DNA from 2 places in the Burkholderia sp. YHN3-13 genome. Region 1 is predicted to be linked to the other one. Evidence: riboswitches for the same ligand, from Rfam matches in the RefSeq annotation. Region 1 holds a riboswitch; the other holds the start of a gene.
What was found. A riboswitch is a leader RNA that binds a small molecule or an ion and turns the genes downstream of it on or off. The one in region 1 is predicted to bind thiamine pyrophosphate.

Region 1 (15,223 bases):
CGAAGATTTCCATGATGTGCTTCGGATTCTTGTAACCGAGCTTGGTCGGCATCCGCAGCTTCATCGGGAAGCCGTACTCCGGCGGCAACTGGCGGCCGTCGTACTCGAGCGCGAGCAGCGTCTGCGGATGCAGCGCGGTCGGCATGTCGATGCTTTCGTAATAATCGTCCGCGCACTTGAAGCCGACGTATTTCGCCCGCGTGTCGGCGCCGGCGCGCGCGAGGAACGCGCCGAACGGCGTGCCGCCCCAGCGGCCGATCGCACTCCACCCTTCGACGCAGATGTGCCGCGTGATCTGTTCCGCATGCGGCAGCGCGCGCAGCTCGTCGAGCGTCCACACGCGCTTGCCCGTCACGCGGCCGGACAGCACGAGGCGATACGTCGACGCATCGACGTGCCGCACTTCGTCGATCCCGTAGTACGCGTTGAACGGGAACGGACGCGTGATGTCGGCCTCGGTGTAGGTCGGCGCGAGCCGGTCGGGGTTGAACAGCCAAGCCTGCACGCGATCGTTCATGCGCGACACTTTCTCGAGAAACGTGTTGACCGACGCGTCGTCCTGCAACGTGCAGCCGGTCAGCATCGCGAGGCCGCCGAGCGTCAGGACGCGCCGGTTGAAGAGCCGCCGCGACGGCATCTCGAGCTCGCGGCGCACGTCGAGTTCGAGCGACTTGCGGTCGAGCGTCCAGCGCGGCTCGTCGCGGCTTTTTTCGGATTCCGACATGATGATTTCCTTCGCCCGCGGTGGGCAGGTCAGCGGCCGCGCAGCATCGCGAGCAGCGAGCGCGGCACCAGCAGCGCCATCGCGACATGGACGACAAAGAAGGCGACCAGCAGCGACATCGCCCAGAAATGCACGACGCGCGCGTTGTCGTAGCCGCCGAACAGTTCGCGCAGCAGCGGAAACTGGACGGACTTCCAGATCGTGAGCCCCGACAGCACCAGCACGACGAGATCGACGATCGCGGTCAGGTACGCGGCACGCTGCACCGCGTTGTAGACGCTCAGGTCGTCATGCGCGAGCCGCCCGCCGAGCGCGGCGCGGATGTCGCGCCATACGGATGCCGGCGTGACGGGCAGCAGCTTGCGCGCGAAGCGCCCCGTCGCGATCGACATCGCGAGGTAGAACAGCCCGTTGGCGACCAGCAGCCACATCGCCGCGAAATGCCATTGCAGCGCGCCGCCGAGCCAGCCGCCAAGCGTGATGCCGTGCGCGAACGTGAATGACGGATAGATCGGCGACGCGTCGTAGATGCGCCAGCCCGACAGCGCCATCAGGATCGCCGCGAGCGCGTTGAGCCAGTGGCTCACGCGCACCCACGGCGGATGAATCGTGGGCGCGGGCGGCGGCGTGCTCGTGCGATCCGTGACAGGAACCGTTTGCATGATGAAGACTCCCGGATTGAGGCGTCGGGGCGGGACGCGATGCGTGCTGCCGGTCGCGCCCCGCGCATTCGTCAGTTCGACGGGCTCATGGCGTCCTTCTTCATCGCGTCGCCCTTGGACATCGCGTCGTGGCCCATCGCGTCCTTCTTCATCGCGTCGTGCTTCATGCCGTCCTTCTTCATGCCGTCCTTCTTCATCGCGCCGTCCTTGGCCATCGCGTCGTGGCCCATCGCGTCCTTCGACATCGACATGCCGTCCTTCGACATCGCATCGTTCTGCGCATATGCGCCCGTTGCGATCGTGGCAAGCGCGGCGACACAGGCAACCAGGAATACGTTTTTCATGACATCTCTCCACTACATGGGTTTAGGAGCCGAATAGACGGAGCACACCGCCGGAAATGACAGCGATGTCAAAAAAAAATTCTAGACGCCGAAAATGAAGACGCGAATGCTGCACCGCTCGGCCCTGGGCGGCCCCACCGGGAAGCCGTTCGGCGGCCGCGATTGCTGCGGCGCACCCCGCCCGGTCCGGCCGCGGCGATCAAGCGATCGCCCGGCGGCATCCGCTCCGCTCCCGGTTGAAACCGCCGCCAAGCCGGTGTATCGTGTGCCCTTGCTAACGCGGGGGTCCTGCAATGCGCCCGGTCAAACAACCGGCATTGCGGGTGAGAAATACCCTTTGAACCTGATCTGGATAATGCCAGCGCAGGGAAGCGTACGGATTTCGCCGCCATCCCTCTGACGAAACCCGCCGCCTCACGAATCTCGTCTCCTGCTTAGCTCGCGCCCCACAATTGCTTTGCATGGGGCCCGAGTAAGCGCCGAAGCGCCGACTCGGGCCGACACAGGAGATCGAATGAACGCCAATCCGAAGTTTCTGTCCGCCGACGCCCACGTCGACGCGGCTGCCGTCGCGCCGCTGCCGAATTCGCGCAAGGTCTATGTCACCGGCTCGCAGCCCGACATCCGCGTGCCGATGCGCGAAATCACGCAGGCCGACACGCCGACCGGCTTCGGCGGCGAAAAGAATCCGCCGATCTACGTGTACGACACGTCGGGCCCCTACACCGATCCGGACGCGAAGATCGACATCCGTGCAGGCCTGCCCGCGCTGCGCCAACGCTGGATCGAGGCACGCGGCGACACCGACGTGCTCTCCGGCCTGTCGAGCCAGTACGGCCTCGAGCGCGCGGCCGATCCGGCCACGGCCGACCTGCGTTTCCCCGGCCTGCACCGCAACCCGCGTCGCGCCCAGGCCGGCAAGAACGTCACGCAGATGCACTACGCGCGCCAGGGCATCATCACGCCGGAAATGGAGTACATCGCGATCCGCGAGAACCAGCGCCGCGCCGAATACATCGAGAGCCTGAAGTCGAGCGGCCCGAACGGCGCGAAGCTCGCCGCGATGATGGGCCGCCAGCACCCGGGCCAGGCATTCGGCGCCGCGGCCTTCGGCGCGAATGCGCTGGCCGAGATCACGCCGGAATTCGTGCGCGACGAAGTCGCACGCGGCCGCGCGATCATCCCCGCGAACATCAACCACCCGGAATCCGAGCCGATGATCATCGGCCGCAACTTCCTCGTGAAGATCAACGCGAACATCGGCAACTCGGCCGTCACGTCGTCGATCGGCGAGGAAGTCGACAAGATGACGTGGGCGATCCGCTGGGGCGGCGACACGGTGATGGACCTGTCGACCGGCAAGCACATCCATGAAACGCGCGAGTGGATCATCCGCAACAGCCCGGTGCCGATCGGCACGGTGCCGATCTACCAGGCGCTCGAGAAGGTCAACGGCAAGGCCGAGGACCTCACGTGGGAAATCTTCCGCGACACGCTGATCGAGCAGGCCGAGCAAGGCGTCGACTACTTCACGATCCACGCCGGCGTGCGCCTGCAGTACGTGCCGCTCACCGCGAACCGGATGACGGGCATCGTGTCGCGCGGCGGCTCGATCATGGCGAAGTGGTGCCTCGCGCATCACAAGGAAAGCTTCCTGTACGAACACTTCGAAGAGATCTGCGAGATCATGAAGGCGTACGACGTGAGCTTCTCGCTCGGCGACGGCCTGCGTCCCGGCTCGATCTACGACGCGAACGACGAAGCGCAGCTCGGCGAGCTGAAGACGCTCGGCGAGCTCACGCAGATCGCGTGGAAGCACGACGTGCAGGTGATGATCGAAGGCCCCGGCCACGTGCCGATGCAGCTGATCAAGGAGAACATGGATCTCCAGCTCGACTGGTGCAAGGAAGCGCCGTTCTACACGCTCGGGCCGCTGACGACCGACATCGCACCGGGCTACGACCACATCACGTCGGGCATCGGCGCGGCGATGATCGGCTGGTTCGGCACCGCGATGCTCTGCTACGTGACGCCGAAGGAACACCTCGGCCTGCCGAACAAGGACGACGTGAAGGAAGGCATCATCACGTACAAGCTCGCCGCGCACGCCGCCGACCTCGCCAAGGGTCACCCGGGCGCGCAGGTGCGCGACAACGCGCTGTCGAAGGCACGCTTCGAGTTCCGCTGGGAAGATCAGTTCAACATCGGTCTCGATCCGGACAAGGCGCGCGAATTCCACGACGAAACGCTGCCGAAGGATTCGGCGAAGGTCGCGCACTTCTGCTCGATGTGCGGCCCGCACTTCTGCTCGATGAAGATCACGCAGGACGTGCGCGAGTTCGCGGCACAGCAGGGCGTGTCGGAAACCGAGGCGCTGAAGAAAGGGATGGAAGTGAAGGCGGTCGAGTTCGTCAAGACCGGCGCCGAGATCTATCACCGTCAGTAAGCGCAAGCAGCGATCCGCGCCGGGTCGCATCGCGATGCACGAAGCCCGCTTTCGAGCGGGCTTTTTTGCGCATGTCGCGTGCCTGCGGCGGCACGGGAAACAATTGATTACGAAACCGCGCAAGCCTTAACAAGTCCTTACAGCAGCCCCGCCAAGCGGCGCGTAGATTGGGGTCATGCGCGGCCGCCAGCCGGTCGCGCGACCTCCGCTCACTACCACAAGGACAACGATCATGAACTCGATTCGGCGTTTTGGGGTATGCGCGCTTCTCGTCGCGACGGTGGCCAGCCTGTCGGCCTGCGATTCGATGTCACGACGTCAGCGCGACACGGCAATCGGCGCGGGTGTCGGCGGTGTCGCCGGCGCGGCGATCGGCGGCAGCGCACTGTCGACGCTCGGCGGTGCGGCAGCCGGCGGCATCATCGGTAACCAGGTCGGCAAGTAAGCCGCCGGCCGGACCCGGCGCAACCTTCGTCCAGACGGCGTTTCCGCGATGCGGAAGCGCCGTTTTCGCATGCGGCGCCGCAATAGGCGCGGCAGCCGCCCGGAAATGATCGGTTACCGTTTTGCACACCGTGTCATCGGCGCGCGGCCTAAGCTTAAGCATCTGCCGATTGCCGGCTCCGCCGGAGAGACATCATGAACAGGACCCTCGTCGCGGCGGCGCTCGTCTGCACGACGCTCGCCGGCTGCTACTACCCGTACGGCTACTATCCCGGCGGCTATTACACGGCCGCGCCGGTGCAGCCGGCGCCCGTGTACGTCGATCCCGGCCCCGCCTACTACTATCCGGCGCCGGCCTATGCGCCTGCCTGGGGCGGCTATTGGGGACCGGCGCTGTCGCTCAATTTCGGTTTCGGCGGACGCGGCGGCTGGCGCCATCACTGACCGGGCACGGCCGCCGACGGGTGGCGCCCTGCCCCCTCGACCGGCGATATTCCGTTTCTTGTCGTTTCATCGAATCGTGAAACGACGGCGCGGTAACGCGGTGTAAGATTCATCGCATCCCGTCCCCGCCCTCACGATCGATGTCACCCAAGAACGCCTTCCTGCTGACCGTGCTCGCTGCCCTGTGGGGCGCGTCGTTCCTGTTCATCCGGATCGGCGTGATCGATCTCGGCGTCGCGCCGCTGATGGCGTTGCGCGTGGGCATCGGCGCGCTGTTTCTCACCGGCTTCGCGCTGACGCGCTTCAAACCCGCCGACCTCGGTGCGCGATTGCGCCGCCATGCGTGGCCGTTGTTCGTCGTCGGCGCACTGAACTCGGGTATCCCGTTCTGCCTGTTCGCGTTCGCCGAGCTGACGCTGTCGGCCGGGCTCACGTCGGTGATCAATGCGACGACGCCACTGTGGGGCGCGCTCGTCGCGTACCTGTGGCTGAAGGACAAGCTGTCGTTGCCGCGTGCGCTCGGCCTCGTGATCGGCTTTGCCGGGGTCCTCACGCTCGTGTGGAACCAGATCGCGAACGCGCACGGCGACACGGGCGCCAGCGCGACCGCGCTCGCTGCCGCCGCGGCGCTCGGCGCGACGCTGCTGTACGGCATCGCGGCCAATTACACGAAGCGCACGCTCGGTGGCGTCGATCCGCTCGTCAACGCGGCCGGCAGCATGATCGGCTCGACCCTCCTGCTGCTGCCGTTCGCGATCGCCACCTGGCCGGCGGCGCCGGTCAGCGCCCACGCCTGGGGCGCGGTACTCGCCCTCGGCATCGCGTGCACCGGCATCGCGTATTTCATCTTCTTCTACCTGATCGCGCATGTCGGCCCCGCCCGCGCGATTACCGTGACGTTCGTGATCCCGGTGTTCGGGCTGCTGTGGGGCGCGCTGTTCCTGGGCGAACACGTGTCGGCCGTCATGATCGAAGGCTGCGCGATCGTACTCGTCGGCACCGCGCTCGCGACCGGCGTGATCAAGCGGATTCCCGGCATCCGGCCGCGCGGCGGCGAAGCGGCCTGAGGATCCGGCGCGGGCGCCAACGCATCGCGGATGGCGGCACCGCGCACCCGCATTCATCCGACGGCGGATCTCGTTCGTGCCTGTCTCCGCCGCCGGGATTTTTCGTCCCCCCCGCCCTTTACCATTCGCCATGCGGTCGGGTTGTCATGTGCGCCGGCAGCGCCCGCCGCTGCGTGACGGTCATGCGCGGCACGCACGCGAACGGCACCCGGCACCCCCGCGCCGTTGCCATGGCCGGGCCGTGTACCGTTTGCGTCTGGAGTTACCCTGATACGCGCGCCGCTGCAATCCCGGTACACTCGAAACACTTATCCGCACGAGGCGGCCTCGATGTACCACGTTCTTTCGCGTCCGCCTGCGCGTGCGACCGCATCGGCGTGGCGGCCCGCTCCCGCGCCACCGTACGCTCCCGGGCACCGTTGACATGAAGCCCGCCCGCGACCTGTCGCTCGACGCCCTGCTCGAACGCCTGACGCCGACGCCCGGCGGCTGGGTCGCCACCTTTCGCACCACGACGCTGCGCAGCGTGTTCCAGCCCGTGTTGTCGATCACGCACAAGCGCGTCGTCGGCTACGAAGCGCTGCTGCGCGTCGTCGACGCGGACGGCACGCTGCTCTCGCCCACCGCCCTCTTCGACAAGACGCGTGCCGACGCCGACGCGCTGCTGCTCGACCGGCTCGCGCGCTGCCTGCACACGGCCAACTTCGTCGCGCAGGGAATCGGCGACGGCTGGCTGTTCCTGAACGTGACGCCGCGCGTACTCGATACGGGCCTCGTGCAGCGCGAGTTCGTCGAGGCGCTGTGCCGGCATTTCGGGTTGCCGCCGAACCGCATCGTGCTGGAGGTCGTCGAGCAACCGGCGCGCGACGAAGCCGCGCTCGCCCGCACGATCGACATGATCCAGCATCGCGATTTCCTGATCGCGATCGACGATTTCGGCACCGGATTCTCGAATTTCGACCGCGTCTGGCGCGCACGGCCGGACATCGTCAAGCTCGACCGCTCGCTCGTCGAACGCGCGACCGGGTCGGCCGACGATCGCCGCATCATGCATCACCTCGTGTCGATGCTGCACCAGGCCGGCGCGATGGTGCTGGCCGAAGGCGTCGAAAGCGACGACGCGCTGCAGACGCTGATGGAGGCCGATATCGATTTCGTGCAGGGTTTCCAGTTCGGCCAGCCCGATGCGTCGATCGCGCATGCGAGCGCGGCCGCGCCCGCGATGCTCGACGCCGCGTGGCAGCGCTTCATCGCACGCCGGCGCCCGCCGGTCATCGCCGAGCAGCCGGGCTTCGATGCGATCGAACGACTCGTGCTGGGCGGTGCGGCCGCCTTTTCCGCCAGCGGCAATCTGCAGGATGCCGCCCAACGCGTGTTCACGGTGCCGGCCGCGCGCCGCGTGTTCGTCACCGACGAGATCGGCGAGCAGTTCCTGCCGTCGATCACCGCGCGGCCCGACGACGGTCAGGCAGTCGCCGCCCGCCTCGCGCCGCTGTTCCCGGAAACCCACAGCAACTGGTCGCGGCGCCCGTACTTCCAGCGCGCGATCGCCGCACCCGGACGCGTCGCGCTGATGGGCCCGCATTTCTCGCTGACGGAAGGCCGCGACTGCTACACGGCCGCCGTCGCGATCCGCGCACGGAGCCGGCTCGTCGTGTTCTGCGTCGACTTCGTGCTCGACAGCGCGGGAACGGTGATGCGCTAGCCGCGCGCGCCGCCGGCCGTTCATTCGTCAGTCGATCACCTTCCCTCTTCCGGACTTCACCACGCTGCGGCGCGACTTGTGTTCGAGCCGCCGCTCCTTCGACGCACGCGTCGGCCGCGTCGCCACGCGTGCGCGCGGCGTGAACGCGACGCTGGAGATCAGCGAATCGAGTCGCGCCAGCGCGGCCTCGCGGTTCTTCTCCTGCGTGCGGTATTCCTGCGACTTGATCACGACGATGCCGTCGCGCGTGATGCGCTGGTCGGACAGCGCGAGAAGCCGCTCCTTGATCACCGGCGGCAGCGACGACGCACGGATGTCGAAGCGCAGGTGAATCGCACTCGACACCTTGTTCACGTTCTGCCCGCCCGCGCCCTGTGCGCGCACGGCCGTCCATTCGACCTCGGCCGGATCGAGCGTATAGCGGATCATCATCGCGAAACCTCCGTGCGGCGTCGCGCGAGCGCTTCGTCGACGCGCGCCGCGAGCCCCGAATCGCGCTGCGTGCGTGTCGCGACCGCCTGCGCCAGCACGCGCCGCGGCCCGATCACCTGCACCCGCGTGCGCGCACGCGTGACGGCCGTATAGACCAGCTCGCGCGTGAGCACCCTGCTGAACGAGGCCGGCAGCACGAGCGCGGCTTCGTCGAATTCCGAACCCTGCGATTTGTGGACGGTCAGCGCGAACGCCGTCTCGTGCGGCGGCAGCGCGGCCGGCGACACCGCACGCGCGGTGCCGTCCGCGCGCCGGAACCACACGCGCAGCACGCCGTGCGCATCGGGCAACGCGATGCCGATGTCGCCGTTGAACAGCCCGAGCGCGTAGTCGTTGCGCGTCACCATGATCGGCCGCCCGGTGAACCAGTGCGCGCCGACCGCGAGCGGCACGCGCGCCGCGTGCCGCACGTGCGCGGCCACCAGCGCGTTGACGTGCTCCGCGCCGCGCGAGCCGTTGCGGGTCGCGCACAGGATCCGGAACCGGTTAAGCGCATCGAACAGCGGCAGCGGATCGGGCACCGGCGCGTCCAGCGCGGCGCGCAACGCGTCGAGGTAAGCGCCGAACCGCCGCGCGAGCCGCTCGACCGTCGACGATGCAAGCGTATCGCCCGCATCGTCGTGGAAGGACGCGGCGGCCGTATCGTCGGCGGGCAGCGCATCCAGTGCGGCCTGCACGTCGCCGCCGCGGATCGCGACCGACAGCCGCCCGATCGGCGAATCGAGACCGAAACGGTAGTTGCGTTCGAGCCAGACGACGCAGTCCGCGAGCGGCGCCGGCGCGCGCGCGACGGCGGCTGCGGCGTCGACTTCGCCGGTCGATGCGGATGTCGCTGCCGTCACCGATGCGAGCGCCGCGTCGCCCGCGTCGAACGGCGGCAGCTCGACTGCATCGAGCCATGCGAGTTCGTCGACTTCGATCCATGCGGGTGTCTCCCCCGCGGTAACGGTGCCGCCGATATCGGCCGGCGCCGGGACTGCCGGCGGTGGCGATACGATCTCGGCCGACGAAACCTCGTCATCCTGCGGTTCGTCGTCGAAGAGCGATGCCTGTCGCGGATCGGCCTTCTGCCGCGACGCCGGTTTGCGGGAAACGGAAGCCGATGCCGAAGGCAACGCCTGCGCCGAAACGGAAGCCGGACGTGCGGTCGGCACACCCGCCGCGGTGGCGATTGCGGCTTCGTCCGGCACCGGCAACGCCGCGACGAACGTCGCCTCGTCGATACCGAGCGCCTGTGCGATGCGCGTGCGCGCCGCGGCCGTAAAGGCGGGCCGCGCGCTCAACTCGGCGAACACGGCCCCCGCTTCGACCGCGGCCAGTTGATCCTTGTCGCCGAGCAGCACGAGCCGTGCGCCCGGCGCAAGCGCGTCGAGCAGATGCGCGGCGAGCGCGACGTCGATCATCGACGCCTCGTCGACGACGATCAGGTCGTACGGCAACGGATTGTCGCGATGATGGCGGAAGCCGGCCGCCCCGCCGCCGCCCAGCAGCCGGTGCAGCGTATACGACGTGTCGGGCAGGCGTGCCGCGAGTTCGGGCGGTAGGTCGCCGGCCCGTGCATGCAGCGCTTCCTGCATCCGCTGCGCGGCCTTGCCGGTCGGTGCGGCCAGCGCGATGCGCAGCCCCGGGTGCGCGTCGAGCAGGCAGGCCAGCACGCCGACGACCGTCGTCGTCTTGCCCGTGCCGGGGCCGCCGCTGACGATCGTCACGCGGCCCGTCAGCGCGACGATCGCCGCCACGCGCTGCCAGTCGACTTCGCCGTTGGCCGGCCCGAAATAGCGCGCGAGACTGTCGCGCAGCCGGTCGGGCGACAGGCCTTCGTCCGGACCGGCAACCCCGGCCTGTGCGACGAGCGCATCGGCAAGCCGCCGTTCGTAATCGAAATAGCGCGATAGGTACAGGTGATCGTGCCGGTCGACGATCAGCGGCCGCTCGTCGCCGCGCGCCAGCGTGCCGAACGCGACCACGCCGCTCGCGGCAAGCGCGGCGCGCACCTCGTCGAGCGGTGCGTCGTAGCGCTGCGCGAGTGCGCCGAGCGCGACGCACACGTGGCCGCCGGCCGTCGCGCGGCTTGTCGCGAACGCGGCGCGCGCCGCCCAGCGTGCCGCGGCCGACGGCGCGCCGGCGCGCCGCGCGAGTTCGCCGATGCGACGCGCGAAGCCTTCCGCAAGCGCGATGCCGAAATCGGCCGGCTCGGGCAGCCGCGCGACGAGGCCGCCGGTGAATTCGAGCGTGTCGTCCGACGCGTTCATGCGCGCCTCCCTTCCATCATGCGGTCGAGGGCCTCGACGAGCGCACGCGCGGGCCGGCGGGCATGCACGCCGGACGGCTCGCCGCCGCTGCGCCAGCCGGGCCGCACGCCGCGCACGAACAGGTACAGGTAGCCCGCGATGTGCGTATCGTAGTCGTAGTCGGGCAGCCGTCCGCGCAGGTAGCGATGCAGCGCGACCGTGTAGAGCAGCGCCTGCAGGTGATACGCGTGATCGGCCATCGCGACGTCGAGCGCGCGCGGGCCGTAGGCATCCGGCGTCGTGCCGAGATGGTTCGACTTCCAGTCGACGATCCAGAAGCGGCCATCGTGTTCGACGATCATGTCGATGAAACCCTTGATGAAACCGGCGAGCGTGCCCGCCTCCAGTGCGACGTCCGGATAGCCGTGCGCGACCAGCAAGCGGCGCAGCGCCGCCAGGTCGAGCGACGGTGCCGGGAACAGGAACCCCATTTCGTCGAGCCGCTTCGCCGGATCGAGATCGGCGAGCCGCATGCCCGGCACGAGCTCGGTGTGCACGACATCGTCGACCAGCTGCGCCATCATCGCCGGCAGCCGGGTCGCGAGCTCGGGCTCCGCCTCGACCGGCCGGTCATGCAGCGCGCCGAGCGCGGCCGTGTGCCACGACTCGGGCTCCGTGAAGCGGCTGAGTTCGAACAGGCGGTGCAGGCATTCGCCGGCCGCGGCCCCGCGCGGGAACACGAGGATGTCGTCGTCCGGCGGTTCCGCCGCGGCCGGCTCCGAGAAGTGCCATTCGCCGTCCGGCGTCACCTCGGCAAGCGCATCGTGATCGGGCCGCAGTTCGTCGTCGGGCACGGCCGCGACGCCCGCCTCCTCGCGCGCCATCGACGCGGTCAGCGAGCTGAAGCTCGCCATCCGCCACGCGTCGCGCAGCACACGCGTCGCGTGGCGCGCCGCGAGCGTCTGCGAGGCGTCGTGCCCCGCCGCGAGACGCTCGCGGCGCGCGGGCACGGGCAGCGGCGCGACGCTCACGGGGCCGCCCGCGAGCGCGCGCCACGCCGCCTCGAGCGCAGCCTCGTCGGGCGGTTCGTCGAGCCACGCATCGAACGACTGGCCGGCGCCGGCGACGAGCCAGTTGAGCACGCTGCGCCGCGCTTCGCGCGTCGAGCGCGACGACAGGTACGGCCCGGCAACGACATAACAACGATAGACCGCACGCGTGAGCGCCACGTAGACGAGCCGCGCGCGTTCCGCGGCCTGCTCGCGCAACGCCTGCCGCGCCGCGTGCGCGGCCGCCTCGTCGTCGCATCCGTAATGCAGCACGGCGTCGCCCGCTTCGTCGTGATACTCGCGCGCATCGGGCAACGCGGACGCAGGCGGTTCGCGCAATCCGCCGTCGTTCAGGAACGGACAGAACACGATTGCGTATTCAAGCCCCTTCGACTTGTGCACCGTCACGATCTGCACGAGGTTGCGATCGGATTCGAGCCGCAGCTGCGCTTCCTCGCCGCCGCCGTCGAGCCGTTGCGCGGCGAGCCAGCGCAGCGTCGGCGCGATGCCCGGCTGCGCGGAAGCGCGCGCCTGCGTCAGTTCGGCCAGATGGTTGATGTCGGTCACACGACGCTCGCCGTCCGCACCGGCCATCAGCCGCTCGGCGATCCGCAGCTCGCGCGTGAACGTGCGCCACATCACCGCGAAACCGCGTTCGCGCCACAGCAGCCGATAGCGCGAGAAGCGCTCGACCCAGCTCATCGCGTCGGTGCTGTCGGACGCGCCGCTCGACGCATCGCCGTCGCCCTGCTCCATCCGCCACAGCGCACCGGCATCGAGGCCGAACCAGTCGGATGCGAGCGCCGCGCGCAGGCGCCGCAGGTCGCCCGGCGCATCGATCGCCGCCAGCACGCGTTCGAGCTGCTCGGCGTCGCCGGTCGAGAACACCGACGCCTGCGCCAGCTCGACGCTGCCGATGCCCCAGGTGGCGAGCACGCGTTTCACGAGACTGCCCTGCCGGTGCGTCTGCACGAGCACCGCGATGTCGCCCGGCGACAGCGGCGTGTAGCCGAGCCGCACGTGCCCTTCGCGCGCGCCGCGCATCAGCCGCGCGATCTCGGCGGCACACGCCTGCGCGGCCTGTGCCTGCGCATCGCGCTTGAGCAACGTGCCTTCCCCGCCCGGCAATGCCCAGACCCGGAAGTCGCCGGACGGGCCCGGATCGGTTTCGTCGACGAACGGCGCGCGCACGCGCGTGCCGGCACGCACCGCGTAATAGTCGAGCCCGTCGAGCACGAACGCGCGCGGATTCGACATGAAGAAGCGGTTGCACGCGTCGACGATCGCGGGCGTCGAACGCTGGTTGACCGCGAGCGTGTAGCACGCGCTCGCCCGTGCGCGCGCCGCCAGATAGGTATGCAGATCGGCCGCGCGGAAGCTGTAGATCGCCTGCTTCGGATCGCCGACCAGGAACAGCGGGCCGCCCGGCGCGAAGATCCGGTCGAAGATCGCGAACTGCAGCGGGTCGGTATCCTGGAACTCGTCGATCAGCGCGGCCGGATAGCGTGCGCGCAACGTCTCGGCGAGCCACGGATGCGCATGCAGCGCGTGGTACAGGTTCGCCAGCAGATCGTCGAACGACACAACGCGCCGCGTGCGCTTGCGCTCGGCCAGCTCGCCCGGCGCCACGTCGAGCCAGTCGGCGATCAGCGCGAGCCAGCGCGCGCGCTGCGTGGCCTCGGCGGCGGCCACCGCGGCTTCGAGCGCATCGGCGACGTCGAAGAACGCGTGCTCGGGTGTCACGCCGCCTTTCTTCGTCGCCTTCGTCAGCGCGGATTGCGTGAGCTTCAGCGCGGCTTTCGGCAGCGCGGCCGTCGCGTCGCCCTGCGCGAAATGCGCCGTCCAGGCGGCCAGCGCATCGGCGACCGCATCGGGCTTGTGCGAGCGCTGGTTGAGCGCGGGCTGCGCCGTGCGCAGCAACGCGTCGATCGTCTCGCGCTCGGCCGCCCACAGCCGCGCCGCCTCGGCGAAGCATTCGGCCGCGGCGGCCTCGGCCGACTCGTCCGGCTCGGTCACGCCGTCCCAGCGCAGCGCGGCGAGCGGCTTCTTCAGCCGGCGCGCGAGCTGCGCATCGAGCGCGGCCGGGCCGGCGCCCGATTCGACGAGCCAGGTCGCGAAACCCGGCCAGCGCGCGGCCGCCGGTTCGACGCGCGTGCGCCAGAAATCCGCCGCGAGTTCGAAGCGCAGCGACGCATCGTCGGCCTCCATGTCGAACGCGAACGGCATCGCGGCGGCGAACGGCGCTTCCTGCAACGCACGCTGGCAGAACGCGTGAATCGTATGGATCGCGGCCTGGTCGAACGCGCGCAGCGCGCGCCGGATGCGCTTCGCGGCCGTCTCGGAATCGAGCGCGCCGTCTGCGCCGAGCGTGGTCTCGAGCAGGCGCGAGATGAACGGGTCCCCGCCGTCGTCGCCCGTATCGAGCGCATGCGCAAGCTGCGCGAGCCGGCTGCGAATCCGCTCGTGCAGCTCGGCCGTCGCCGCCTTCGTGAAGGTCACGACGAGGATTTCGTCCGCGCCGAGATCCTTCTCGAGCAGCAGGCGCACGTACAGCGCGCAGATGTTCCAGGTCTTGCCGGTGCCGGCCGATGCCTCGATCTGGTTGACGCCGTCGAGCGGGCACGCGAACACGTCGAGTTCGAGCGCCTGCTGCGGCTGCGACACGGCGCTCATGCAACCTCCTTCAGATGCTCGATCAGCGGCTCGAACACGAGCCGCGCCAATGTGCCGAACGGCTCGTCGAGCGACGGGTGCGCACCGCGCCATGCGATCGCGATCGCCGGATCGTCCGCTTCGCTCACGACACGTTCGTTGATCCACACGCTCGCGGCCTTGGCCTCGCCGTCGGACACCCGCGCCCATGCGCTGCGCGGAAAGAACCGCAGCGGCATCCGCCGCCCCGCGCGGAACAGCGCGGCAAGCGGCGCGAGCCGTTCCAGCGGCGCCGCGACGGGCGTCAGCTCGAACGCGCCGCCGCTGCCGAACCACAGCGTGCGGCGCGGCCCGCCGGGCTCGACCGCGCAGTACACGAGATGCGCGAGCCAGGCGGACAGATAGTCGCGCGCGCTCGGTCGTGCGTAGCGATAGATGATCTGCCCGGCCGGCGTCAACCGGTTCAGCGTGCCCTGCAATTCGAGCGGCGCGCTCACCGCGTCGGCCGACAGCATCGCGTCGTCCGTGCCGAACAACGCCTGCTCCGTATCGGGCCATGCCGGCACGACCGTGAGCGAGAACGGCCGCCGCTCGATGCCGTCGGCCAGCGCGCGGCGCACGCTCGACGCAAGCTGCGTCATCGAGCCGAGCGCCTGATCGCGCCACACCGTGCCCGTCGCGCCGCCCGGCAGTTCGGGGCTCGCATCGGCAATGCGCAGCGCGTGGTCATGCACCGTGCCCTCGTCCGATTCGATCAACAGCGGCAACACGCGCTCGGCGAGCGCATCACTGCCGGCGAAGTCGAGCGAGAACGGTTCCGTATCGAGCAGTTCGGCCTGCGCGTCGGCAAGCACGATGCCGAGCCGGCCGCGCAGCAACGCGCGCGCCGGATGGCGCCAGAAGCGTTCGAATTCGCTGAACGCGACGGGCTCGACCGGTTCGGCCGGCAGCGGCTGCGCGAAG
Region 2 (15,223 bases), on a different contig from region 1:
CCTCTTCTATTCTCTCGTGTGGTTATTGGGCCGCCGAACCGGACGCGGCGGACACCGCCGACGCCGGCACCGCCACCGGAGCCGGCGCAGCCGGCGCGCCGGCTGCCGGCTTCGCACCGCCCGCATCGGCGGCCTTGCTGTACAGGAACTGGCCGATCAGGTTCTCGAGCACGATCGCCGACTGCGTCATCGAGATCGTATCGCCCGACTTCAGCATTTCCGTGTCGCCGCCCGGATCGAGGCCGATGTATTGCTCGCCGAGCAGGCCCGACGTCAGGATCTTCGCCGACGAATCCTTCGGGAACGGGTACTGGCCGTCGATGTCGATCGTCACCAGCGCCTGGTACGTGTTCGTGTCGAAGCCGATCGACTTCACGCGGCCGACCACGACGCCGGCACTCTTCACGGCCGCGCGCGGCTTCAGCCCGCCGATATTGTCGAATTTCATCCGGACCGAGTAGGTCGGCTGAAACGACAGCGAGCTCATGTTGCCGACCTTCAGCGCCAGGAACAGCACCGCAAGGAAGCCCACCACCACGAACAGGCCGACCCAGAAGTCGAGAGCAGTCTTTTTCATCGTCATCCCAAAATTTGGCTTGGCTGAGGCTTAGCTGAACATCAGCGCGGTCAGCAGGAAATCGAGGCCGAGTACGGCGAGCGACGCGAACACAACCGTCTTGGTGGTCGCGCGCGACACGCCTTCGGGCGTGGGCTTCGCTTCATACCCCTGATACAGCGCAATGAAGGTCACGGCGAACCCGAACACGATGCTCTTCAGCACGCCGTTGCCGACGTCGGCCCAGACCTGGACCCCGCCCTGCATCTGCGACCAGAACGCGCCCGGATCGACGCCGATCAGCACGACGCCGACGAAGTAGCCGCCGAGCACGCCGACCGCGTTGAAGATCGCCGCGAGCAGCGGCATCGCGATGATGCCCGCCCACATGCGCGGCGCGATCACCGTCTTGATCGGGTCCACCGCCATCATTTCGAGCGCGGTGAGCTGCTCGCCGGCCTTCATCAGGCCGATCTCGGCCGTGAGCGACGTGCCCGCGCGGCCCGCGAACAGCAGCGCGGTGACGACCGGGCCGAGCTCGCGCACGAGCGACAGCGCGACCAGCAGGCCGAGCGCCTGCTCGGACCCGTAGCGGTTCAGCGTGTAATAGCCCTGCAGGCCGAGCACGAAGCCGACGAACAGCCCCGACACGGCAATGATCACGAACGAATAGTTGCCGAGGAAGTGGATCTGCTTCGTGACCAGCCGCGGCCGGCGCAGCAGCGGGAAGAATTGCAGCACGAGGCGTACGAACAGCCGCGTGCCGTAGCCCGCGCGCTCGAGGCCGCCGATGACGTAACGTCCGATCGCGCTGATCATGCGCGCCCTCCGCCGAGCCCGAAATCCGCTGCAAGCGGCGGGCTCGTGTAATGAAATTTGAACGGGCCGTCCGGCGCGCCGTCGATGAACTGCCGCACGCTCGGATCGGTCGACGCGCGCAGCTCGTCGGGCGTGCCCTGCGCGAGCACGCCGCCGTTGGCCAGAAAGTACACGTAGTCGGCGATCGCGAACGATTCCGGCACGTCGTGCGTGACGAGGATCGAGGTCGCGCCGAGCGCCTGGTTCAGCGTGCGGATCAGGTTCGCGGTGATGCCGAGCGAGATCGGGTCGAGGCCGGCGAACGGCTCGTCGTACATGATGAGCTGCGGATCGAGCGCGATCGCGCGGGCGAGCGCGATCCGGCGCGCCATCCCGCCCGACACCTCGGACGGCATCAGGTCGCGCGCGCCGCGCAGGCCGACCGCGTTGAGCTTCATCAGCACGAGGTCGCGGATCAGGTCTTCGGGCAGGTCGGTATGCTCGCGCAGCGCGAACGCGACGTTCTCGAACACCGACATGTCGGTAAACAACGCGCCGAACTGGAACAGCATGCCCATCTTGCGGCGCAGCGCGTACAGGCCGTCGCGCGTTTGCGCGCCGACGTCGGCGCCGTCGAACAGCACCTGGCCGCGGCGCGCGCGCACGAGGCCGCCGATCAGGCGCAGCACGGTGGTCTTGCCGCAACCCGAGCCGCCCATGACCGCGACGACCTGCCCGCGCCCGAAGCGCAGGTTCAGGTTGGACAGGACGAGGCGGTCGCCGTAGCCAAAGTCGACGTCGCGAAGTTCCAGCAGGGTCTCGGTAGGAGTGGGGCTCACGGAGCTGACAGTCCTTTTACGCAGAACGCCGAATTATAGGGCCTGCATTGGAATGATGTCGTGACGCCGTTCCGGGCCCGGCGGTCAATGATTGTCAAATTGTCCGGGAAAACATTGCTGCAGCGCAATAAGCGCCGTCCGATAATCGGCGGCGCCCGTGACCGCGCTGACCACCGCGACGCTGCCGACGCCCGTCGCCAGCACGGCCGGCAGCGTGTCGAGCCCCACCCCGCCGATCGCGACGAGCGGCGCCCGCGCGCTGGCGAAGCGCGCGTAGCGGGCAATCCGCGCGAGGCCCTGGGGCGGCGCGGCGACGGCCTTCGTGGCGGTCGCGTAGACGGGGCCGAGCGCGAGGTAGCTCGGGCGCGCGTGCAACGCCCGCAACATCTCGTAATAACCGTGGCTCGAAAGTCCGAGCCGCAGGCCCGCGCGCGCGATCGCGGCCAGATCGGCCGTTTCGAGGTCCTCCTGCCCCAGATGAACGCCGTACGCGCCTTCATCTACCGCGATCTGCCAGTGATCGTTGATGAACACGCGCGCATCGGGATAACGACGCCCCGCCGCGACCGCACGCGCGATTTCCCGGCGCAGCGCGTCCGGCGTCGCGCCTTTCACGCGCAGTTGCACGGTCCGCGCACCGCCCTCGAGCACGCGCTCGACCCACGCCGCGTCCGGCACGACCGGATAGAGGCCGAGTTGCGCGGGACACGGCGCGAATGCCGGCTCCGGCGCGGGCGGCAGCCCGGCGACACGCGGAAACCGCGCGGCATCGACCGGCCACGCGTCGGCGGCGCGCGTCTCGTCGCCGTCTTGCCACGCCAGCGCGAGCACCAGCGCGTCGACCGGCGCGAAGCCGCAATCGAGGAAGGCGGCGAGCGCCGCGATCCAGTCGTCCGCGAGCGGATGCGCGGCTTCGAGCGCGTAACGCGCGCCCGCCGCATGCAGCACCGCGCCCTGCTCGTCGAATTCGATCGCGACCGCCTCCGGCGAGGCCGGCCGCGACGCGGCCGACGCGCGCGCCTGCGCGGCGCGGTCGCCGGCGGACACGATCAGCACGTCGCCGTCGGACGGCACGTCGGGCGCCGCCACGCAGAGCCGCCACGGCGCCGCGCCGTCCGGCCAGTCGCCGAGGCGGGCGCGAATCCGTTCGGCCGCTTCGGCCAGCTCGTCGGCCGGCGGCCAGAATGCGTCGGCGAAGCGCGCGCTCATGCGCCACCCCCGTCCTGGTGCCAGAACGGCATCCCGACGACCGGCGTGCTCGCGTGCGCGGTCTCGCGTGCGTCCATCGGCCCGGCCAGGTACGCGGCGCGCCCCGCCTCGACGCCCTGCGCGAACGCGCGCGCCATGATCTCCGGGTGCGTGGCCTGCGACACGGCCGTGTTCAGCAGCACGCCGTCGAAGCCCCACTCCATCACCTGGCACGCGTGCGACGGCACGCCGAGCCCCGCATCGACGATCAGCGGCACGTCCGGCAGCCGCTCGCGCAGCACGCGCAGGCCGTACGGGTTCACGATGCCCTTGCCCGTGCCGATCGGCGCGCCCCACGGCATCAGCGCCTCGCAGCCGACGTCGAGCAGGCGCCGGCCGATCACGAGATCCTCGGTGCAGTACGGCAGCACCTTGAAGCCGTCCTTGACCAGTTGCGCGGCGGCCTCGATCAACCCGACCGGATCGGGCTGCAGCGTGTAGTCGTCGCCGATCAGCTCGAGCTTGATCCAGTCGGTGCCGAACACCTCGCGCGCCATGTGCGCGGTCGTCACGGCCTCGGCGACGGTCTGGCAGCCGGCCGTGTTCGGCAGCAGCGGCACCGCGTGGCGCTTGAGCAGGTCGAAGAAGCCGGCTTCTGCGGTGCCGCCCGTCATCTGGCGGCGCAGCGCGACCGTCACCATCCCGGGACGCGACGCGTCGATCGAATCGGACAGCGACTGCAGCGACGGATAACGCGACGTGCCGAGCAGCACGCGGCTTGCGAAGGTTTCGCCGTACAGCGTCAGCGCGTCGGCGGAGGTGAGGGACGTCATGTCGTTTTCCTGGAAGAGCGGGGACGAACCGGCGGCGCTCAGCCGCCCGCGACGGGGTGCACGACGTCGAGCTTGTCGCCCGCCGCGAGCGCGCGCGCCGCATGCTGCGTGCGCGCGACGAAATTGCCGTTCAGCGCGACCGCATACGGCGGCCGCGCGCCGTACGCGGCGAGCGCGTCGGCCACCGTCGCGCCGTCGGGCAGCGTCAGGGTCTGTTGGTTGATCTGGATATCCATGAGGCTCGGTCGGATTCGGTCGGCGGCGCGCGTCAGGCCGGCTGGCGCGCGTCGCTGCGGTGATGAAGGAGCGTCGGCCAACGCGCGGCGTCGCGCCACGCGGCGAACGCGTCGGCATCGCCCAGCGCGCCGCCGAGCGCGGCTTGCGCGCACGCGACGGCTGCCTGCGCGACTTCCGGCGCGATCATGAAGCCGTGCCGGTACAGACCGTTGACGGCGAGTGTCGATGCGCCGTCCCAGATCACCGCCGGGCGGTGATCGGGCAGCGTCGGCCGGCACTGCGCGTTGAGTTCGAGAATGCGTGCCTCGCCGAACGCCGGATGCACGGAGAACGCCGCGCTCAGCAGTTCGAGCGCGGAGCGCACGCTGACGGGCGACATGTCCTCGCCCTCCACCTCGGTCGCGCCGATCACATAGAGATCGTCCTGCTTCGGCGCGATGTACAGCGGGTAGCGCGGATGCAGCAGCCGCACGGGCCGCGTGAGCCCGATGCCGGGCGCATGCACGCGCGCGACTTCGCCGCGGATGCCGCGCAGCGCGGGCAGCGCGGATTTCGCGCCGAGCCCGCGGCAATCGATCGTGAAATGCGCGGCGGGCAGGTTGGCATCGTCGATCGCGACGTGCCAGTGAAGGTCGACGCCGCGTTCGGCGAGGCCCGCCGCCAGCGCGCGCAGCGCCTGGCGATTGTCGAGCTGCCCTTCGCGCGGCAGCAGCAGGCCGCGGGCGAAACGGCCCGCGAGCGTGGGCTCGGCCGCATCGACCTGCGCGCCGGCGAGCGTCACGAAACCGCCGTCGAGCAGGTCGGCCGGCGCGTTCGCGCGCACCCGCCGCTCGAACAGCGGCGCCTCCGCGCGGTCCGCGTGGTGCCAGACGACGAGCGTGCCGTGATGCTGGAAAAAAACGGGTTCGGGCAGTTCCGCGAGCCATTGCGGCCAGCGTTCGAGCGACGCGGCGCCGAGCTCGGTGATCAGCCGCTCCGCGCTCGCCGCTTCCGCGAGCGGCGCGAGCATCGCGGCCGCGATCCAGGCAGCCGACTGCTCGCCGTCCGGGCCGCCGCGCTCGTACAGCGCGACGCGATGCCCGTCGCCCGCGAGCCGCCACGCGATCAGGCGGCCGACGAGGCCGCCGCCGAGCACCGCGAAATCGGGCCGTGCATCCTGGACGTTCATCGCGCGCCCTCCGCGCGAATACGCACGACGAGCGTCGACGCGCGCGCGCCGCCCCATGCGAACGCATGCGGCATCGGGGCGGGAATCAAGCAAAAGACTGAAGATTGTGCGGTCATCATTCCTTCCGTAACGCGCAATGCGCGTACCCAAAAGGACGAAACCGGCAGCAAAGGCCGGCCGGGCGGGACTCGGGCGCTGACCATATGGGATGGCGGCCAGCGCGGCCCGGCGGGATCAGAAACTTCCCTCGCCGGTATTACCCGGATCGGGTGCAAAGGGTTTTTCTCAGCCTCGCCGCGCCGCCCGGAACATCCGCCGGCCGCGCCACGAAGCACCCCTGTTTCGTCGTCGGCCATTAGACCATAAAAGCCGAAAGCGCCGCAAACTGTCCCCGTGGGGCAAATTCGCCGTCGGCCCGCGCCGCTCTGGCACAATGCCCGCAGGCCGGCCGCGCGAGCGGCCGGTTGCCGCGTCACCGCCGGCCCTTAAGCGCCGTTTAAGACGCGCGGGCGACCATCGCTGCGCCCGCCGTCCGTCGGCGCCGCGCCCCGGCATGCCGTATCGCGGCGCGCGCCCGGCTTCGCCCGGCCCGCGCGCCGGCTACTCATCAGGAAGCACATGACCCAATCGATCGATCCCGTCCGCTCCGCCTCCGACGCGCCGCAGGACGAGCGCCCGGTATCCGCATGGAGCCTCATCAAGCCCTACTGGGTATCGTCCGAATGGAAAATCGCGTGGGGCCTGCTGGTCACGATCATCGCGATCAACCTCTGCGTGGTCTGGATCAACGTCCGGCTGAACAAGTGGAACGCCGAGTTCTACAACGCGCTGCAGTCGAAGGACGTCCGCGACTTCCCGAATCTGCTGATGCAGTTCTCCGCGCTCGCGTTCGCGTTCATCATCCTCGCGGTGTACGGCCGCTACCTGCGGCAGCTGCTCGGCTTCCGCTGGCGCCAGTGGCTCACCGACCGCTTCCTCGGCCAGTGGCTCGGCGATCGCGCGTTCTACCGGATCGAACGCGACCGCCTCGCGGACAACCCCGACCAGCGGATCACCGACGACCTCCAATCGTTCGCGACCACGACGCTCGCGCTGTCGCTCGACCTGCTGTCGACGGTCGTCACGCTCGTGTCGTTCATCACGATCCTGTGGTCGCTCGCCGGCGCGCTGACGTTCACGCTCGGCGCGACGCCGATCTCGATTCCCGGCTACATGGTGTGGGCGGCCGCGCTGTACGCGGTGATCGGCTCGCTGATCATCCAGAAGGTCGGCCATCCGTTGGTGTCGATCAACTACCAGCAGCAGCGCGTCGAGGCCGATTTCCGCTTCGGGCTGATCCGCGTGCGCGAGAACGCCGAGCAGATCGCGTTCTACGACGGCGAGAAGACCGAGGCGGCCAACGCGCAGGGCCTCTTCATGCGCATCCGCGACAACTGGTGGCGCGTGATGAAGTACACGAAGCGGCTCACGTTCGTGCTGAGCTTCTACGGGCAGATCGCGATCATCTTCCCGCTCGTCGTCGCCGCGCCGCGCTATTTCGCGGGCGCGTTCTCGTTCGGCGTGCTGATGCAGATCTCGTCCGCGTTCGGCACCGTCAGCGATTCGTTCTCGTGGTTCATCAACAGCTACTCGACCCTTGTCGAATGGCGCGCCACCGTCAACCGTCTGCGCGAATTCAAGCGCGTGATGGGCACGTCGCACCTGAAGGAAAGCCTGTCGCCCGCGACCGAGCACGGCGGCATCAACCTGCACTACATCGACGACGCGAAGCTGTCGACGTCGGCGCTCAAGCTCGCGCTGCCGAACGGCAACGCGCTCGCCGACATCGGCAACGTGACGATCGAGCCGGGCTCGCGCTGGCTCGTGATCGGCAAGTCGGGTTCCGGCAAGAGCACGTTCATGCGCGCGCTCGCGGGCCTGTGGCCGTTCGGCGACGGTGCGATCGATGCGCCGGTCGGCGCGCGGATGATGTTCGTGCCGCAGACGAGCTACCTGCCGATCGGCACGCTGAAGGCCGCGCTCACCTATCCGGCGACACCCGACACGTTCAGCGACGAAGCCTGCCGCGACGCGCTGCGCGCGTGCCGCCTCGAGGATTACGTCGAGCGCCTCGACGAGACCGCGCACTGGACGCGCGTGCTGTCGCCCGGCGAGCAGCAGCGTCTTGCCGGCGCGCGCGTGCTGCTGCACAAGCCCGACTTCCTGTTCCTCGACGAAGCCACCAGCGCGCTCGACGCCGACAACGAGGCACGCCTGTATCACCTGTTCGCCGAACGGCTGCCGAAGGCCGCGATCGTCAGCATCGCGCACCGCGAGTCGCTGGCCGCGTTCCACGTCGGCACGATCAACGTCGAACGCGCGAACGCCGGCGACAAGGTCGCCGCGTGAGCGCACGCGCGCGCATCGCGCTGATCACCGGCGCAGGCGCGGGGATCGGCGCGGCGCTCGCACGACGGCTCGCGGCGCCCGGCGTCGCGCTGGCGCTGCATGCGCGCGGCGCGGACGATTCCGCGCGGGCGCGGCTCGCCGAAGTCGCCCGTGCGTGCACGACGGCCGGCGCCGAATGCATCACGCTGACCGGCGATCTCGGCGAACCGGGTCTTGCCGCCGCGCTCGTCGATACCACCGCCACGCGCTTCGGCGGGCTCGACCAGCTCGTCGCGAACGCCGGCTTCGCCGCGCGGCAATCCTTTTCCGATCTTTCCGCGGACACGCTCGCGTGCGCCTTCACGGCGATGCCCGGCGCGTTCTCGGCGCTCGCGGGCCGCGCGCGGCCGCTGCTCGAAGCGTCGGTCGCCCCGCGCATCGTCGCGGTCAGCTCGTTCGTCGCGCACCGTTACCGCGCCGATGCGCCGTTCGCGGCGACCGCCGCCGCGAAGGCCGCGCTCGAATCGCTCGTGCGCTCGGCGGCCGCCGAATTCGCCGCGCGCGGCATCACCGTGAACGCCGTCGCGCCGGGCTTCACGCGCAAGGACCACGGCCCGAGCGCCGGCAACGCCGCCGCGTGGGCGCAGGCCGAACAGGCGACACCGCTCGGCCGGATCGCCGAACCCGACGATGTCGCCGCGCTGATCGCATTCCTGTTGTCCGATGCGGCGCGGCAGATCACCGGCCAGGTCATTCACGTCGACGGCGGCCTGACGCTCTGACGCGTCCTTCCCTCCCCCTCCTTGCCCGCACGAACCCGTCCCCGCCTTTTTGGCACGCGGGGCCGCGCCCGTAAAATAACCGCCACGCGGCAGCGCGAGACAAGACGAGAGGGGGCGGCAAGCATGCAGGCATTCCAGTGGTTCAACGAACTGTCGACGCGCGAGCGCCGGACGCTGTACGCCGGCTTCGGCGGCTACGCGGTCGATGCGTTCGACTTCATGATCTATTCGTTCCTGATTCCGACGCTGATCGCGACCTGGGGCATGTCGAAGAGCGAGGCGGGGATGATCGCGACGAGTTCGCTGATCTCGTCGGCGATCGGCGGCTGGGTCGCCGGCATCCTAGCCGACCGCTACGGCCGCGTGCGCGTGCTGCAGTGGACGATCGCGACGTTCGCGCTGTTCACGTGCCTGTCCGGGTTCACGCATTCGTTCTGGCAGCTGCTCGCCACCCGCACGCTGCAGGGCTTCGGCTTCGGCGGCGAATGGTCGGTCGTGACGATCATGATGGCCGAGACGATCCGCTCGCCCGAGCATCGCGCAAAGGCCGTCGGCACCGTGCAGAGCAGCTGGTCGTTCGGCTGGGGCGCGGCCGCGATCCTCTACTGGGCATTCTTCGCGCTGCTGCCCGAGCAGCTCGCGTGGCGCGCGTGCTTCTGGATCGGCATCGCGCCCGCGCTGTGGATCCTGTACATCCGCCGCAACGTCAGCGATCCCGACATCTACACGGCCACGCGCCGCGCGCGCGACGAGGGCCGCGTGTCGGGCCACTTCCTCGAGATCTTCTCGCCGCCGCACCTGCGCGCGACGCTGTTCGGCAGCGCGCTGTGCACCGGCATGCTCGGCGGCTACTACGCGATCACGACGTGGCTGCCCACCTACCTGAAAACCGTCCGCCACCTGTCGGTGTTCAACACGAGCGGCTATCTGGTCGTGCTGATCGTCGGCTCGTTCGTCGGCTACGTGGTCGGCGCGATCCTGTCCGACCGGCTCGGCCGCCGCGCGTCGTTCATCCTGTTCGCGATCGGCTCGTTCTCGCTCGGCATGGCATACACGATGCTGCCGATCACCGATACCGCGATGCTGCTGCTCGGCTTCCCGCTCGGCATCGTCGTGCAGGGGATTTTCGCGGGCGTCGGCGCGTACCTGTCGGAACTGTATCCGGGCGCGATCCGCGGCTCGGGCCAGGGCTTCTGCTACAACCTTGGCCGCGGGCTCGGCTCGTTCTTCCCGATCCTCGTCGGCGCGCTGTCGCAGTCGATGTCGCTCGTGAAGGCGATCGGCCTCGTGGCGGGCGGCGGCTACCTGCTCGTGATCGTCGCCGCGCTCGTGCTGCCGGAAACGCGCGGCAAGTCGCTCGTCGACGATCCGGCCGTCGCGTCGTGATCAACTGCTTCGCCCCGGAAACCGCATGCACGTGATCGTTCTGGGCGCCGGCGTGATCGGCGTCACCACCGCCTGGCACCTGCGCGAAGCAGGCTGCGACGTCACCGTGATCGAACGCGAGGCCGACGTCGCGCGAGCGACGAGCCTCGGCAACGCGGGCGTGATCGCGCCCGGCTACGTGACGCCGTGGGCCGCGCCCGGGATGCCCGGCAAGATCCTCAAGTACCTGTTCAAGCCCGCGTCGCCGCTGATCTTCCGGCCGACGCTCGATGCCGCGCAGTGGCGCTGGATCGCGCGCTGGCTGCGCGAATGCGAGTTCGAACGGTTCCGCGTGAACAAGCAGCGGATGCAGCGCGTCGCGTATTACAGCCGCGCATGCCTGCATGCGTTTCGCGAGCGTTATCCGTTCGACTACGGCGCGAGCCGCGGCTACCTGCAACTGCTGCGCGGCGCGTTCGACGTCGAGATGGTGCAGCCCGCGCTGAAGGTGCTGCGCGACGCCGGCATCGCGTTTCGCGAACTCGACGCGGCCGGCTGCACGGCGATCGAGCCGGGCCTGCGCTGGGCGCGGCAAGCGCCCGTCGGCGGCATCTACCTGCCCGACGACGAAGCCGGCGACTGCGCCCGCTTCACGCGCGAACTGCGGGCGCGGTGCGAGGCGAACGGCGTGACGTTCCGCTTTCGCACCGAGATCCGCACGCTCGACGTCGCGGGCGGCAAGGTGCGCGGCGTGCGGGTCGATTCGCGCGCGGCGGGCGATGCCACGCCACGCGATGCGATGCTCGCCGCCGACGCGATCGTCGTCGCGCTTGGCGTCGACAGCGCCGGCCTGCTGCGGCCGCATGGAATCGACGTGCCGCTGTATCCGGTGAAAGGCTATTCCGCCACGCTCGAAGTCGTCGACGAGGAAAAAGCGCCGTGCGCCGCGCTGATGGACGAATCACTGAAGACGGCGATCACGCGCTTCGGCCCGACGCTGCGCGTCGCGGGCACCGCGGAACTCGGCAACCGGCGCGCGGCGCTGCGGCAGCAGGCGCTCGATACGCTGATGAAGGTGCTCGACGACTGGTTTCCGGCGGCCGCCGATCGGGCCTCGGCGCGCTTCTGGGTCGGCCGCCGGCCGATGACGCCCGACGGGCCTCCGCTGCTGGGCGCCAGCGGGATCGACGGGCTCTGGCTCAACGTCGGCCACGGCTCGACGGGCTGGGCGATGTCGATGGGTTCGGGGAAGGTGCTGGCGGACCTCGTCACCGGACACGAGCCGGAGATCGATCTGTCCGGCCTGACGCTCGCGCGCTACCGACGTTAGAACGCAGCAGGCCGGACGTCGGGCGGCGGCGTCGCCCCATCGGGTCCAGACGGTTTGTCCGGCGAGCTGTCGATGATGGCCGGCCTTCGCCCCGCATCGCGGAAACCGCTCAGCGCGCGGCGTGACCATCCGCGCACGCAAACGGCGCCGACGCGATCGGCCGATGCGACACGCCTTCGTGCGACAGCCGGCTTTCGAACAGCGTCAACGCGTCGACACGCAGCACGACCTGTCGCCCCGGCGCGCCGCCGTGCGCGGGCTGGCCAACCGCGTCATGCGGCAGCCGCGCGAGCGTCACGTGCGGGCGGAACGGCCGCCGGTCGGCCGGCACGCCGAGTTCGCGCAGCACCGCCGACAACCCGGCATTCAGCGCGACGCACGCGGGATCGGCCGCGAGTTCCGCGACGATCAGCCGCGCGCGCGGCAGGCTCGGCCACCACGCGATCCGCTCGACCGGCAGCGGCGGCAACGCATGGGCCGCCGCGAGCGCGGGCAGGTGCGCGGCCAGCGCGTCGCACCGTTCGCGCTCGATCGCGCCGATGAATGCTAGCGTCACGTGCAGTTGCGCGGGCAGCGTGCGTCGCGCGCCACGGGTGACCGGCAACGCGTGCAGCGCGTCGCGCGACGCCGCATCGGGCATCAGCGCGACGAACGCACGGAGCCGGTCGCCGTTCATGACCTGCGTACCGCGCCGCGCGGCGCGCTGGCCGCGTCGGCCGACACCGCCGGACGCTGCGGCAGCGGCCCGTGTTCGCCCCACACGTCGGCCGGCAGCACGCGCGCGAGTTCGGGGATCGTGTTGCGCGTGAACACCGGATCGGCGATGCCCGCCGCGCGCTGGCGGCGATAGTCGGCCCACGCGGCGTGCGCGTACTTGCCGAGCGCGATGATGGCGATCAGGTTGATGATCGCCATCAGCCCCATGCTCGTATCGGCCATCGCCCAGACGAGCGGCAGTTGCCCGACGCTGCCGAACATCACCATCGCGAGCACCGCGACGCGGAACAGCGGCAGCACGCCGCGCCGCTTCGTGATGAATTCGACGTTGCCTTCCGCATACGCGTAGTTGCCGATCACCGACGAGAACGCGAGAAAGAAGATCGCGACGGCCATGTAGATGCCGCCCCAGTCGCCGACGTGGCTCGAGATCGCGCGCTGCGTGAGCGCCGCGCCTTCCATTCCGGTGCCGAGTTCGTACTGGCCCGACAGCAGGATCACGAACGCGGTCGCGCTGCAGATCACGATCGTGTCGACGAACACGCCGAGCATCTGGATCAGCCCCTGCGTGACCGGGTGCCGCGTGCTCGCGGTCGCGGCCGCGTTCGGCGCGCTGCCCATCCCCGCCTCGTTCGAGAACAGCCCGCGCTTCACGCCGATCGCGATCGCCTGGCTCACCGCATAGCCGGTCAGGCCGCCCGCTGCCTGCTCGAGGCCGAACGCGCTCTTCACGATCAGCACGATCACGTCCGGCACCAGCGCGACGTGCGTCGCGACCGCGTAGACCGCGAGCGCGAGGTAGCCGATCGCCATCAGCGGCACGATCACCTGCGCGACCGTCGCGATGCGGCGGATCCCCCCGAAGATGATCGGTGCGGACAGCAGCACGAGGCCGAGGCCGACCGTCTCTCGGCTCCAGCCGAACGACGTATGAAATGCGTCGGCGATCGCGTTGGCCTGCACCGCGTTGAACACGAAACCGAACGCGAGGATCAGCGACAACGAGAACAGCACGCCGAAGCCGCGCGAACGCAGGCCCGTCTGGATGTAGTACGCAGGGCCGCCGCGGAAGCTGCCGTCCGGATGCGACACCTTGAAGATCTGCGCGAGCGTCGCCTCGACGAACGCGGACGACATCCCGACGAGCGCGGTCATCCACATCCAGAAGATCGCGCCCGGGCCGCCGACCGTCAGCGCGACCGCGACGCCGGCGATGTTGCCGGTGCCGACGCGGCTCGCGAGCCCCGTCGCGAACGCCTGGAACGACGAGATACTGCCCGGCTCGCCCTTGCTGCCGACCAGTTTCATGCTGAGGAGCAGCGCCTTCAGCTGGATCATCCGGAACCGCAGCGTGAACCACGCGCCGGCGCCGAGCAGCAGCGCGATCAGCACGTAATTCCACAACACGCCGTTGACGGCGTCGATCAGCGCTTGCAGGAGTGCTTCCATCCGGTTTCCTTGTAAATAGGGTCAGTCAGGTGCGTCGGCCGCGAACGCGGCCCGAGGGGCGACATGATATGACAGTTTTCAAGGAATATTACAAAACGAAAGGATTTGAGATATCGGGAAATCGCGCCTGGATGTCATCAGGTTAGGCGATGCTTCGCGAAAATGACGCGTACCGGCGGGCACGGCAACCCGATCGGACGGCGTCGCCGCGCACGCGAAACCGGCGCGCCCCGGCAGGCGCCAGCCATAAAAAAAACCGGGCGCCCTTTCGGACGCCCGGCTTCCGTCGAAACCCGCGCGATCCAGCTCAGCGCGGCAGTTCCGAATGTCCCATCAGGTACGCATCGACCGAGCGTGCGCACTGGCGGCCTTCGCGGATCGCCCACACCACGAGCGACTGGCCGCGGCGCATGTCGCCCGCCGCGAACACCTTGTCGACCGACGTGTAGTACGAGCGATCGCCTTCGGTCGCCGCACGCGCATTGCCGCGCGCATCCTTCGCGACGCCGAACGCGTCGAGCACCGGCGCCGCCGGCTGCGTGAAGCCCATCGCGAGCAGCACGAGGTCGGCCTTCATCTCGAATTCGGAGCCCGGCACTTCCTGCATCTTGCCGTCCTTCCACTCGACGCGCACCGCGATCAGCTTCTCGACCTTGCCGTTCTTGCCTTCGAGACGCTTCGTCGCGACCGCCCAATCGCGCTCGCAACCTTCCTCGTGCGATGACGACGTACGCAGCTTGATCGGCCAGTACGGCCACACGAGCGGCTTGTTTTCCTCTTCCGGCGGCTGCGGCAGCAGCTCGAACTGCGTGACCTGCTTCGCGCCGTGACGGTTCGACGTGCCGACGCAGTCCGAACCCGTATCGCCGCCGCCGATCACGATCACGTGCTTGCCCTTCGCGAGCAGCTGGTCGACGAGCTTGTCGCCGGCATTCACGCGGTTCTGCTGCGGCAGGAAGTCCATCGCGAAATGGACGCCCGCGAGCTCGCGGCCCGGCACCGGCAGGTCGCGCGGCGTTTCCGAACCGCCCGCGATCACGACCGCGTCGAATTCTTCCTTCAGCGTGTCCGGCGAAATCGTTTCCTTCGCGAGACTGCCGATCGACTCGGGCAGCGGATCCTTGCCGATGAACACGCTGGTGCGGAACGTCACGCCTTCCGCTTCCATCTGGCGCATGCGGCGGTCGATCAGCCACTTCTCGAGCTTGAAGTCGGGAATCCCGTAACGCAGCAGGCCGCCGACGCGGTCGTTCTTCTCGAACACCGTCACGTCGTGGCCCGCGCGCGCGAGCTGCTGCGCGGCGGCGAGGCCCGCGGGGCCCGAACCGACGACCGCGACCTTCTTGCCGGTCTTGTGCTCGGCCGGCTGCGGCTTCACCCAGCCTTCCGCCCAGGCCTTGTCGATGATCGCGTGCTCGATCGACTTGATGCCGACCGGGTCGTTGTTGATCCCGAGCGTGCACGCCGCCTCGCACGGCGCCGGGCAGATGCGGCCCGTGAATTCCGGGAAGTTGTTGGTCGAGTGCAGGACTTCGATCGCCTGCTGCCAGTCCTGGCGGTAAACGAGATCGTTGAAGTCCGGAATGATGTTGTT

Region 2: linked by a shared signal. The riboswitch ahead of AC0KUR_RS26085 (FAD-dependent oxidoreductase) and the one ahead of thiC (phosphomethylpyrimidine synthase ThiC) in region 1 are both predicted to bind thiamine pyrophosphate.

What each region holds. Positions count from the first base shown of each region.
Region 1 is NZ_JBVVNQ010000010.1:156,114-171,336, reverse strand. It holds gene AC0KUR_RS22615 (molybdopterin-dependent oxidoreductase) at 1-724, opposite strand, end outside; gene AC0KUR_RS22610 (cytochrome b/b6 domain-containing protein) at 754-1,386, opposite strand; gene AC0KUR_RS22605 (pentapeptide MXKDX repeat protein) at 1,458-1,730, opposite strand; TPP riboswitch at 2,002-2,118, shown strand; gene thiC (phosphomethylpyrimidine synthase ThiC) at 2,245-4,176, shown strand; gene AC0KUR_RS22595 (glycine zipper 2TM domain-containing protein) at 4,409-4,621, shown strand; gene AC0KUR_RS22590 (hypothetical protein) at 4,816-5,064, shown strand; gene AC0KUR_RS22585 (DMT family transporter) at 5,205-6,131, shown strand; gene AC0KUR_RS22580 (sensor domain-containing phosphodiesterase) at 6,556-7,836, shown strand; gene arfB (alternative ribosome rescue aminoacyl-tRNA hydrolase ArfB) at 7,864-8,268, opposite strand; gene AC0KUR_RS22570 (AAA family ATPase) at 8,265-10,580, opposite strand; gene recB (exodeoxyribonuclease V subunit beta) at 10,577-14,281, opposite strand; gene recC (exodeoxyribonuclease V subunit gamma) at 14,278-15,223, opposite strand, start outside.
Region 2 is NZ_JBVVNQ010000013.1:124,948-140,170, forward strand. It holds gene mlaD (outer membrane lipid asymmetry maintenance protein MlaD) at 23-583, opposite strand; gene mlaE (lipid asymmetry maintenance ABC transporter permease subunit MlaE) at 608-1,375, opposite strand; gene AC0KUR_RS26065 (ABC transporter ATP-binding protein) at 1,372-2,193, opposite strand; gene thiE (thiamine phosphate synthase) at 2,278-3,402, opposite strand; gene AC0KUR_RS26075 (thiazole synthase) at 3,399-4,214, opposite strand; gene thiS (sulfur carrier protein ThiS) at 4,253-4,450, opposite strand; gene AC0KUR_RS26085 (FAD-dependent oxidoreductase) at 4,483-5,619, opposite strand; TPP riboswitch at 5,845-5,968, opposite strand; gene AC0KUR_RS26090 (ABC transporter ATP-binding protein/permease) at 6,238-8,007, shown strand; gene AC0KUR_RS26095 (SDR family NAD(P)-dependent oxidoreductase) at 8,004-8,768, shown strand; gene AC0KUR_RS26100 (MFS transporter) at 8,892-10,154, shown strand; gene AC0KUR_RS26105 (D-amino acid dehydrogenase) at 10,180-11,463, shown strand; gene thpR (RNA 2',3'-cyclic phosphodiesterase) at 11,573-12,139, opposite strand; gene AC0KUR_RS26115 (alanine/glycine:cation symporter family protein) at 12,136-13,629, opposite strand; gene AC0KUR_RS26120 (glutamate synthase subunit beta) at 13,937-15,223, opposite strand, start outside.